3 regions of the Streptomyces sp. NPDC029139 genome follow, and region 1 is predicted to be linked to each of the others. Evidence: riboswitches for the same ligand, from Rfam matches in the RefSeq annotation. Region 1 holds a riboswitch; each other region holds the start of a gene.
The links. A riboswitch is a leader RNA that binds a small molecule or an ion and turns the genes downstream of it on or off. The one in region 1 is predicted to bind cyclic di-AMP.
Positions count from the first base shown of each region.

Region 2: it holds a riboswitch for cyclic di-AMP, as region 1 does, so the genes downstream of both, ACZ4VW_RS26695 (M23 family metallopeptidase) here and ACZ4VW_RS21635 (M23 family metallopeptidase) in region 1, are expected to answer to the same signal.
Region 3: it holds a riboswitch for cyclic di-AMP, as region 1 does, so the genes downstream of both, ACZ4VW_RS18820 (transglycosylase family protein) here and ACZ4VW_RS21635 (M23 family metallopeptidase) in region 1, are expected to answer to the same signal.

Region 1 is NZ_JBVHWN010000009.1:249,004-252,269, reverse strand. It holds gene ACZ4VW_RS21640 (tyrosine-protein phosphatase) at 1-749, opposite strand, end outside; cyclic di-AMP (ydaO/yuaA leader) riboswitch at 1,131-1,285, shown strand; gene ACZ4VW_RS21635 (M23 family metallopeptidase) at 1,290-2,261, shown strand; gene ACZ4VW_RS21630 (SGNH/GDSL hydrolase family protein) at 2,411-3,205, shown strand; gene ACZ4VW_RS21625 (STM4011 family radical SAM protein) at 3,192-3,266, opposite strand, start outside.
Region 2 is NZ_JBVHWN010000014.1:94,955-98,220, forward strand. It holds gene ACZ4VW_RS26690 (GntR family transcriptional regulator) at 1-321, opposite strand, end outside; gene ACZ4VW_RS26695 (M23 family metallopeptidase) at 486-1,268, opposite strand; cyclic di-AMP (ydaO/yuaA leader) riboswitch at 1,282-1,445, opposite strand; gene ACZ4VW_RS26700 (M16 family metallopeptidase) at 1,647-3,014, opposite strand; gene ACZ4VW_RS26705 (M16 family metallopeptidase) at 3,041-3,266, opposite strand, start outside.
Region 3 is NZ_JBVHWN010000007.1:267,766-271,031, reverse strand. It holds gene eno (phosphopyruvate hydratase) at 1-874, opposite strand, end outside; gene ACZ4VW_RS18820 (transglycosylase family protein) at 1,326-2,015, opposite strand; cyclic di-AMP (ydaO/yuaA leader) riboswitch at 2,019-2,194, opposite strand; gene ACZ4VW_RS18815 (transglycosylase family protein) at 2,454-3,266, opposite strand, start outside.

The DNA of each region.
Region 1 (3,266 bases):
TCCGAGAGGTAGTTCTCGACCGTGCCCCAGGTCTGCTCCATCGTCTCCAGCGCCGCCCGCAGGTACTCCACGCGCGCGTCGAAGAGCGGGCTGAGCAGCTCCATCACCTCGGGCGACATCGCGTCCGCGGAGGTGGAGCTGCGGCGCACCTTGTAGCGGCGGTGCGGATCGTTCGACTTCACGTAGTCGGCCTCGACGGCCTCGCGCTCGACGCCCACCGCGAGCAGCGAGATGGCGATGGACAGGCCCGCCCGGTCCTTGCCGGCCGCGCAGTGCATCAGCGCGGGGACGCTGTCCTCGGCCATCGCGTGCAGGACGCGGCTGTGTTCCGCCGTGCGCTCGACAATCATCTTCCGGTACGAATCGGACATGCGGTCCGCCGCCTTGCCGTCGCCGAGGGCGGCGCGGAGCTGGTCCAGATCGCCGCTGCTGACGAGCTTCCAGAACTCCTTGCCGTCGGCCGGGTCGTTGAGCGGTATGTTCACATTTCGTACACCCGGGAGCTCGACGTCCATGCCCTCGACCTTCCTGTCGGCCAGGTTGCGGAAGTCGAAGATCGTGTGCAGCCCGAGGGTGGAGAGGAAGGCGGCGTCCTCCTCGGTGGCGTGCGCGAGGTGGCCGCTGCGGAAGAGGCGTCCGAACCGCACCGATCGGCCGTCCACGGTCGGCAGGCCGCCCACGTCCCGGAAGTTGCGGACCCCGGCCAGCTCGGGTTCGGTCGACGGGACCTGCGGCAGCTGCTGCGTCACGAGTGCTCCTGAAGGTTGGCGGATCGATTCGGTTCCTGGGGCAATCATCCCGGCTGAGGTCGGCTCCGCACACCCCCGGGCAGGGGAATGGGTGTTCTGTCCGAATTGACTCCTTCGGTATAACGCGCCCTGATTGCAGGGGAGATGGGATCCGGCGCGTGAGCAGCGTCATAAAGGTCACGGAACGTGCCTGATCATTGCGGCCAATCCCCTTACCGGAAAAGGTGATCGGGGTTCCGACATCCACGGAGGGTGACCGGAATTCCGGGCGAATTGCGGGGCCGTGAATGCGAAAGAAAAACGGTGGCTTGTTCGTGCCGACCCCGCTCGTCTACGGTCACCGTCAATCCGGTCGGACCGCCGAATCCTGCCACCGTCCGGAATCCGCACCCACCCACGTATGGCAGGAGCGGGGGACCCAGGTAAGTACGCCGAACCGGTCGATCCGGACGGCTCGGGGTGAAGCCGCGTGAGAAGCGGCCGGACATCTCCAGTCCGAACCCGACAGCTCACCTCGCAGGCGACGGAGAGGAATTCGCCATGCCCGCGAAGGGTAAGCATCGCCGTCCCAAGGTCAACCCGATCACGCGCGGATTCGTCGCCGCCGGCACCGGTGGCGCCGTCGTCGCCCTGCCGCTCCTCGGTGCGACCGGAGCCCACGCCGCCGACAAGGGCGCCCCGGCCGTGACGCCCGAGCAGGCCGTCGCCGCCGTCGCCGCGGCTCCGGCCGCCGCCCCGGCGGCTCCCGCCGCCAAGCCGAAGACGTACTCCGTCGTCCCCGGCGACTACCTGTCGAAGATCGCGGCCGAGCACCACCTGGCCGGCGGCTGGAAGAAGCTCTACCAGGACAACCGGCAGATCATCGGCGAGAACCCCTCGCTGATCCTCCCCGGCATGAAGCTCACCCTCGGCGCCAAGTCGACGGCCAAGGCGCCCGCGCCCAAGGCCGCTCCGAAGGCCGCCCCCAAGGCCAAGCCCAAGGCCGCTCCGAAGGCCGCTCCCAAGGCGGAGAAGTCCTCCTCCGCCGCGGCCGAGTCGCGCAGCTCGCGCTCCACCGAGCGCAGCGCGGCGGCGCCCGCCCAGGCCGCCCCGGCGCAGGCCGCGTCCTCCGGCTGGGTCGCGCCGGTCTCCGGCGGTGTCTCCACGCCGTACCGTGCCTCCGGCTCCATGTGGTCCTCCGGCTACCACACCGGTGTCGACTTCATGGCCTCCTCCGGCACCTCGGTGAAGGCCGTCGGCCCCGGCACCGTCCACTCCGCCGGCTGGAGCGGCTCGTACGGCAACGAGGTCGTCATCCAGCACGCGGACGGCACGTACTCCCAGTACGCGCACCTCTCCTCGCTCTCCGTCTCGGCGGGCCAGAGCGTCGGCGGTGGCGACCAGATCGGCCTCTCCGGCTCGACCGGCAACTCCAGCGGTCCGCACCTGCACTTCGAGATGCGCACCGGTCCGAGCTACGGCTCCGACATCGACCCGCTGGCCTACCTGCGCCAGCACGGCGTCGGCGTCTGATCCACGCACGTCAGAGAGGCCCGGCACGCGCGTGCCGGGCCTCGGCGTATTCCGGCTTGGCGGAATCTTGACCGGTGGCATATCTCACCTGCCGTCAACCCCTCCTTACGGTCGCGTAGGTCACACGCGTAAGGGAAAGATGTGCTCCCGTGGCAGACGATTCGAGATCAAGAGACATGGGCGTGTTCGGGTCGTACGCGGCGATCGGTGACAGCTTCACCGAGGGCGTCGGTGACCCCGGGCCCGACGGGAAGTTCGTCGGCTGGGCGGATCGCTTCGCGGTCCTGCTCGCCGACCAGCTGCCGGAGCACGACGCATTCCGTTACGCCAATCTGGCCGTACGCGGCCGCCTCCTCGACCAGATCGTGGAGGAGCAGGTCCCGAGGGCGAAGGAACTCGCCCCGGACCTGGTGAGCTTCTGCGCGGGGGGCAACGACATCATCCGCCCGGGCAGTGACCCCGACGACGTGGCCGAGCGCTTCGAGCGCGCCGTCGCCGAGCTGACCTCCGCCGTCGGCACGGTCATGGTGACGACCGGCTTCGACACCCGGGACGTGCCCGTGCTGCGCCATCTGCGCGGCAAGATCGCCACCTACACGGCCCATGTCCGGGCCATCGCGGACCGCTACGGCTGCCCGGTCCTGGATCTGTGGTCGCTCAAGTCCGTGCAGGACAGGCGGGCTTGGGACGGCGACCGGCTGCACCTGTCGCCCGAGGGGCACACCCGGGTCGCGCTGCGCGCCGCCCAGGTCCTCGGCCTTCCGGTGCCGGCCGACCCGGACCAGCCCTGGCCGCCGCTGCCGCCCCGGGGCACCCTGGAGGTGCGCCGGGACGACATCTACTGGGCCAGGGAGTACCTCGTACCGTGGATCGGCCGCCGGCTGCGCGGAGAGAGCTCCGGCGACCACGTGGCGGCGAAGCGCCCCGACCTCATGCCTCTCTGACCACGAAGGGAAGCCCCTCGGGGAGCCGTGCGGGGATCCGGTCGGGGATGCGCTCCAGGAC
Region 2 (3,266 bases), on a different contig from region 1:
CAGGCCCCGCAGCACCTTGAGGTGGGCTTCCGTGCGGCGCTGGGCGGCGCGTGCGGCGCCCAGCGGCTCAAGCAGCGCCCGTACGTCCAGCAGGTCCGCCGCCTCCTGCTCGGTGGGCTCGGCGACATGGGCGCCCGCGTGGCGGCGGCTGATCACGAAGCCCTCGGACTCCAGGGTGCGCAGGGCCTCGCGAACCGGGACGCGGGAGACTCCGTAGCGGCGGGCCAGCTGCTCCTCGGTCAGCCGGCTGCCGCACGCGAAGACACCGGAGACGATGTCGTCCCGGATCGCCGTGCATACCGAGTGCGCGGGAATGCGCATGTTCGACCTCCGCTTTGATCCGCGCGAAACCGGTTCGTCGGCGACTCTATTGCAGCAGAGCAGTATTTCCGACGGGTCTCCGGGAAGCATGGATATCTTTTGGCCAGCAAAAAGCCCCGGCTCTGTACGAGCCGGGGCTTTTCTGACGTGCTGTGGGCCTGCGGTCAGACGTTCACGCCGCGGGCGCGCAGATAGGCGACCGGGTTGATGTCGGAGCCGTACTCGGCGCTGGTGCGGGCCTCGAAGTGCAGGTGCGGGCCGGTCGAGTTGCCGGTCGAGCCGGAGAGACCGATCTGCTGGCCCGGGGTGACGGACTGGCCGACCGAGACACTGATGGCCGACAGGTGACCGTACTGGGTGTACGTGCCGTCGTTCATCCGGATGACGATGTTGTTGCCGTACGCGCCGCCCCAGCCGGCCTCGACGACGGTGCCGGAGCCGACGGAGACGACCCGACTGCCGGAGGCGGCACGGAAGTCGACGCCGGAGTGGCTGCCGGAGGACCAGAGCGAGCCGCCGGCCTGGTAGCCGGTGGTCACGTACGAGCCGGCCACGGGGAGGGTGAAGGAGTTCAGACGCTTGCGCTCGGCCTCGCGGGCGGCGCGCTCCTTGGCCTCGCGGATCTCCTTGGCGCGGGCCTCGGCCTTGCGCTTCGCCTCGGCCTTCGCGCGGGCGGCGGCCTCGGCGCGCTCCTGGGCCTCGACGGCCTCGCGCTCCTGGGCGGCGGCCTGGGCGTCGATCGTGTCCGCGAGGGTGTCGACGGCGACGATCTGGGTCAGGCCGGTGTCCTCGGGGGACGGAGTGTCCGCGTCGACGGCGAGTGCCGGGGAGGCGAGGGTTCCGATGACGCCGGTGGTGGCGAGGGTCGCGATGCCGGCGATGCCCGCGCTGCGGCGCGCCAGACGGCTCGGACCACGATGCTTCCCGGTGGCACGGGTGAACGCCATGTAGTGGCTGATCCTTTCCTTCCTTCTCGCCTACCGGGTTAGCTGACGGGTTCGGAGCAGGAAGGTCTCCTACGGGCCCCTCCGCACGGATGCGAAGGCGTCCGATTCACCCCAGGGACTTCGTGGGTCCCCGGCTCCCCAGGCTCGCGCCTGACGGGGACTCGGCGATGACTGTCCGATGCCGCGGGCGCGGCGGGTGCAACTGGCGAACAGCCGGACCGACGCTAAGCGGACCTTCTTTCAATCAGCAAACAGACACGGCTGTTTGTAAGACATGCCACAGGGCATAAAGCCACCCTCTTCCGCAATACGGACATAGGGAAGGACCCCGACGTACCGTGACGTCGGGGTCCTCCAGGGGGCTCGGTCGGGCCTCGGTCAGCCGGTGACGACGGTCACTTCACCGATGCCGAGGGCGCGCACGGGCTCCTCGATCTGCGCCGCGTCGCCGACGAGCACGGTGACCAGACGGTTCACCGGGAAGGCGTTGACGACGGCGGCCGTCGCCTCCACCGTGCCGGTCTCGGCGAGGCGGGCGTACAACTGCGCCTGGAAATCGTCCGGAAGGTGCTGCTCGACCTGGTCGGCGAGCGTTCCGGCGACGGAGGCGGCCGTCTCGTACTTCAGCGGCGCCACGCCCACGAGGTTCTGCACGGCCACATCGCGCTCGGCGTCCGTCAGACCCTCCGCGGCGAGGGTGCGCAGCACCTTCCACAGGTCGTCAAGTGCCGGGCCGGTGTTGGGGGTGTCGACCGAACCGCTGATGGCGAGCATCGAGGCGCCGTTGCCGCGGCCGTCGGAGCGCAGCACCTGGCCGAACGCCCGCACCCCGTACGTGTAGCCCTTCTCCTCCCGCAGGACGCGGTCCAGGCGGGAGGTGAGGGTGCCGCCGAGGCAGTACGTGCCGAGGACCTGGGCCGGCCAGACGCGGTCGTGCCGGTCGGCGCCCACGCGCCCGATGAGCAGCTGGGTCTGGACGGCGCCCGGGCGGTCCACGATCACCACGCGGCCGGTGTCGTCGGCCGTGATCGGCGGAACGGGACGCGGCTCGGCGGTGTTGCCCGTCCACGCGCCCAGCGTCTCGGCGAGGACCTTGTCCAGATCCACGTCGGTCAGGTCGCCGACGACCACGGCGGTGGCCGTGGCGGGCCGGACGTACGCCTCGAAGAAGGCACGCACGGCCGCGGCGTCGATCGCCGCCACCGTCTCCTCGGTGCCCTGGCGCGGCCGCGACATGCGGGAGTCGGCCGGGAACAGCTCCTTGGAGAGCTGCTTGGCCGCCCGGCGCGCGGGGTTGGCCGTCTCGTGCGGGATCTCGTCGAGCCGGTTGCGCACCAGGCGCTCGATCTCGGTGTCGAGGAAGGCCGGCGCGATCAGCGCCTCGGAGAGCAGCCCGAGCGCCTTGGGCAGCCGGGAGACGGGGACCTCCAGGGAGACCCGTACGCCGGGGTGGTCGGCGTGCGCGTCGAGCGTGGCGCCGCAGCGCTCCAGCTCGGCCGCGAACTCCTCCGCGGTGTGCTTGTCCGTGCCTTCGGAGAGGGCGCGGGCCATGATCGTGGCCACGCCGTCCAGGCCCTCGGGCTCGGCGTCCAGCGGCGCGTCGAGGAAGACCTCGACGGCCACGACCTGCTGGCCGGGCCGGTGGCAGTGCAGCACCGTCAGGCCGTTGTCCAGCGCTCCGCGGTCCGGGGCCGGGAAGGCCCAGGGCTTCGCGGTGCCCGGCTCCGGCTGCGGGTGGAACGTCATGCTCGTCAAAGACGCGGCAGCGTCGGTCACTGGTCCGCTCCCTCTTCCTCGTCGCTGTCGCTCTGTTCGGTACCGATCGGCTCGTAGACGAGCACCGCGCGGTTGTCCGGGCGCAGCCGGGCCTTGGCGACCGCCTGCACCTCCTCCGCGGTGACGTCCAGGACCCGGTGGACGGCGGTGAGAGCGAGCTGCGGGTCACCGAACAGGACCGCGAAGCGGCACAGTTCGTCGGCGCGGCCCGCGACCGTGCCG
Region 3 (3,266 bases), on a different contig from region 1:
CCCAGTCGTCCTCGAACAGCGGGTCCTCGATGGAGACGAGCGGGTACGCGTCGACGAGCTCGGCGTAGTAGTCCGTCATCTCGGCGGCCGAGCGGGACTTGCCCTCGAACTCGTACGAGCCGTCCTTGTAGAACTCGGACGCGGCGACGTCGAGCGCCAGCGCGATGTCCTTGCCCGGGACGTAGCCGGCCTGCTTGATGGCCTCGAGGATGAGGTCGAGCGCCTCGCGGTTGGAGCCGAGGTTCGGGGCGAAGCCGCCCTCGTCGCCGAGACCGGTGGACAGGCCCTTGGTCTTCAGGACGGACTTGAGGGTGTGGTAGACCTCGGTGCCCCAGCGCAGGGCCTCGGAGAAGGACTCCGCGCCGATCGGCGCGATCATGAACTCCTGGATGTCCACGTTGGAGTCGGCGTGCGAGCCGCCGTTCAGGATGTTCATCATCGGAACGGGCAGCAGGTGCGCGTTCGGACCGCCCAGGTAGCGGAAGAGCGGGAGGTCGGAGGCCTCGGAGGCGGCGTGCGCGACGGCGAGGGAGACGCCGAGGATGGCGTTGGCGCCGAGCGAGGCCTTGTTGTCGGTGGCGTCCAGGTCGAACATGGCCTGGTCGATCAGGCGCTGCTCGGTGGCGTCGTAGCCGACGAGCTCCGGGCCGATCTGCTCGATGACGGCGAGGACGGCCTTCTCGACACCCTTGCCCATGTAGCGGCTCTTGTCTCCGTCACGGAGCTCAATGGCCTCGAACGCTCCGGTGGAGGCACCGGACGGAACAGCAGCACGACCGGTGCTGCCGTCGTCGAGGCCGACCTCGACCTCGACCGTGGGGTTGCCTCGGGAGTCCAGGATTTCCCGGGCTACGACGACGTCGATGGACGGCACGAGCATCTCCTTCTGGGATGTGACGCTAGATGTGACGAACACTTGTGCAGGGTCGCTTCGGCCTTGCGACAAGAGCCTAACCGGCTCGGGGGCTCCGGTCGGCCGTGCGCCCGCCCGCTGGGACGAAAAAGGACCCAAGGGCACGCATCCCCGGACGAACGACCCCGAAGCTACCCTCCGGTAGCGCGGAATCGCCGGAGCGCGTGGCCCTGCGGAGCGCCGGACCGGCCCGGGAGGCGCACGACCGGAAGGGGCACCTCGCGAGGCGCACTACCGGGAGGGGCACCCTCGGGAGGCGCACCGCCGGGAGGCTTCCCCCGCGAGGCGCACCCTCCGAACGCGCGGAACCCCGGTCCGGCGCGCACGGGGGAGGGCGCGCCGGACCGGGGTGGTCACCGCGGGAGGGTCGGAGGGGCCGCGTGAGCCGCCGGACTCACGCGAGCCGCCGGGCTCACTTCAGGTGAAGCTGCTGGCCCGGGTAGATCAGGTCGGCGTCGTCGACGACGTCCTTGTTGAGCTCGAAGAGCTTCTCCCAGCCGCCCTTGACGTCGTGCGCGGCGGCGATCTTGCTCAGGGTGTCGCCGGTGACGACCTTGTACTCGCCGTCACCCTTCTCGACCTTCTTGCCGGTCGGGGTGGTGACGGTCTTCTTGGACTCGGCCTTCGGCGCGCTCTTCGGCGCGGTCCGCTGCTCGCTGCGGGTCGTCGGCTGCTCGGCCTGACGCTCCTGCTGCTGCGGGGCGCTCTGCTGCGGCGCCTGCTCGGGGGAGGCGCTGGACAGGCCCACGCCACAGCTCGGCCAGGCACCCTTGCCCTGGCCCGCGAGGACCTTCTCGGCGACGGCGATCTGCTGCGACTTCGAGGCCTGGTCGGCGGAGGAGGCGTACGCGGTGCCACCGTAGGCGGCCCAGGTGGAGGCGGAGAACTGAAGGCCGCCGTAGTAGCCGTTGCCGGTGTTGATGGACCAGTTGCCGCCGGACTCGCACTGGGCGACGGTGTCCCACTCGGAGACGGTGGCGGCCGAGGCGGAGCCGGCGGTCATCAGCGGGGCGGCGACGGCGACACCGGCGACACCGGCGAGGGCGACGGCGCGGGTGGCCTTGGAGGGACGACGGTGTTTGCCCTTGGCGGAAAACAGCATGGAGATTCTCCTCACCGACGCCTACGAGGTGAGCTGTCGGGTTCGGGCCATGTGAGTTGCCCGGCCGCGCGACCTTGCGCGCGGCTTCACCCCAAGCCGTTCCGTCGGCCGTCTGTCTCAACGGCCGGGGACGGCACTTACCTTGGGTCCCCCGCTCCTGCCTTCGGCGCATGACGCGACGACTGTTCCCATCGGCCGACGGCAGGATTCGGCGTATCGGTCGACGGGGCCCGCGGTGGCGAGCGATGACGACCGTAGACACAGACCCCTCGGAAGTTCAAAGACGTCCATTGGGGAAATATCGCCCGTAAGCACTCCAGGACGAAGGGTGTTTACGCAGGTGAGAGGTGACGGAAGCAAAGTTTGCGGACGCTACATGCCAGTTGAGACAAAGAGACCCATGTCTCACTGGAGCAGAACCGGACAAACGGCTTCTAACTAACCCTTCGACCCGGGCAGACCGATCGTCAGATCGAGGCTCTGGCCAGGGAGGATGAGGTCCGGATCGGCGCCCACCGTCGAACGGTTGGCGTCGTAGAGGGCACCCCAGCCGCCGGGGAGTTCGTTCTCCTGAGCAATGCCGGTGAGACTGTCACCCGGCTTGACGGTGTATTCGCCCGAAGTGTCCTTCGAGTCCGTGACGTCCGCGGAGTTCCCGGAGTCCGTGGAGCCCGAACCGTCCGCAAGGTCCGTATTGTTCAGATCTGCGCCCGGCGTCGCACCGGCCGACGACGCGTCGGTCGGTGCGTCGGTCGGCGAGGTGCCGGGCGAGGCGTGGCGACCTGTTTCGCCAGACTTGCCCGGATTGACCGTCTCCTCCGGGGCCGCGTCACCGCGGTGCTTGCCCGTACCGGGCGCCACCGGCGCGGTGGGGGCGACGGACGCGCCGGGGGCCTCCGTGAGGGCGTCCGGGGCCGGCGTCGCGGGCGCGGTGGTCGCCGGGGCGTCAGGGGCGGGAGTGACGCTCTCGAGGGCGTCGGGAGCGGCCGGGAGGCCCGCGGTCCGGTTCGACTCCGCGACCGGACCCGTCGGCTCCGGCGGCGTGAGCGCCGAGCCCGGGTCGACACCGGGCGCGACGCCGTCGTTCGTCAGTCCGGCGATGGGGGCGCAGGTGGCCCACTGCGTGGAGCCCGCGGCGAGCGCCTTCTCGGCCACCGCGATCTGCTGGGCGCGGCTGGCGAGATCGGCACTGGTCGCGTACGCCAGGCCGCCGTACGCCTCCCAGGTCTCCTGCGTGAACTGCAGTCCACC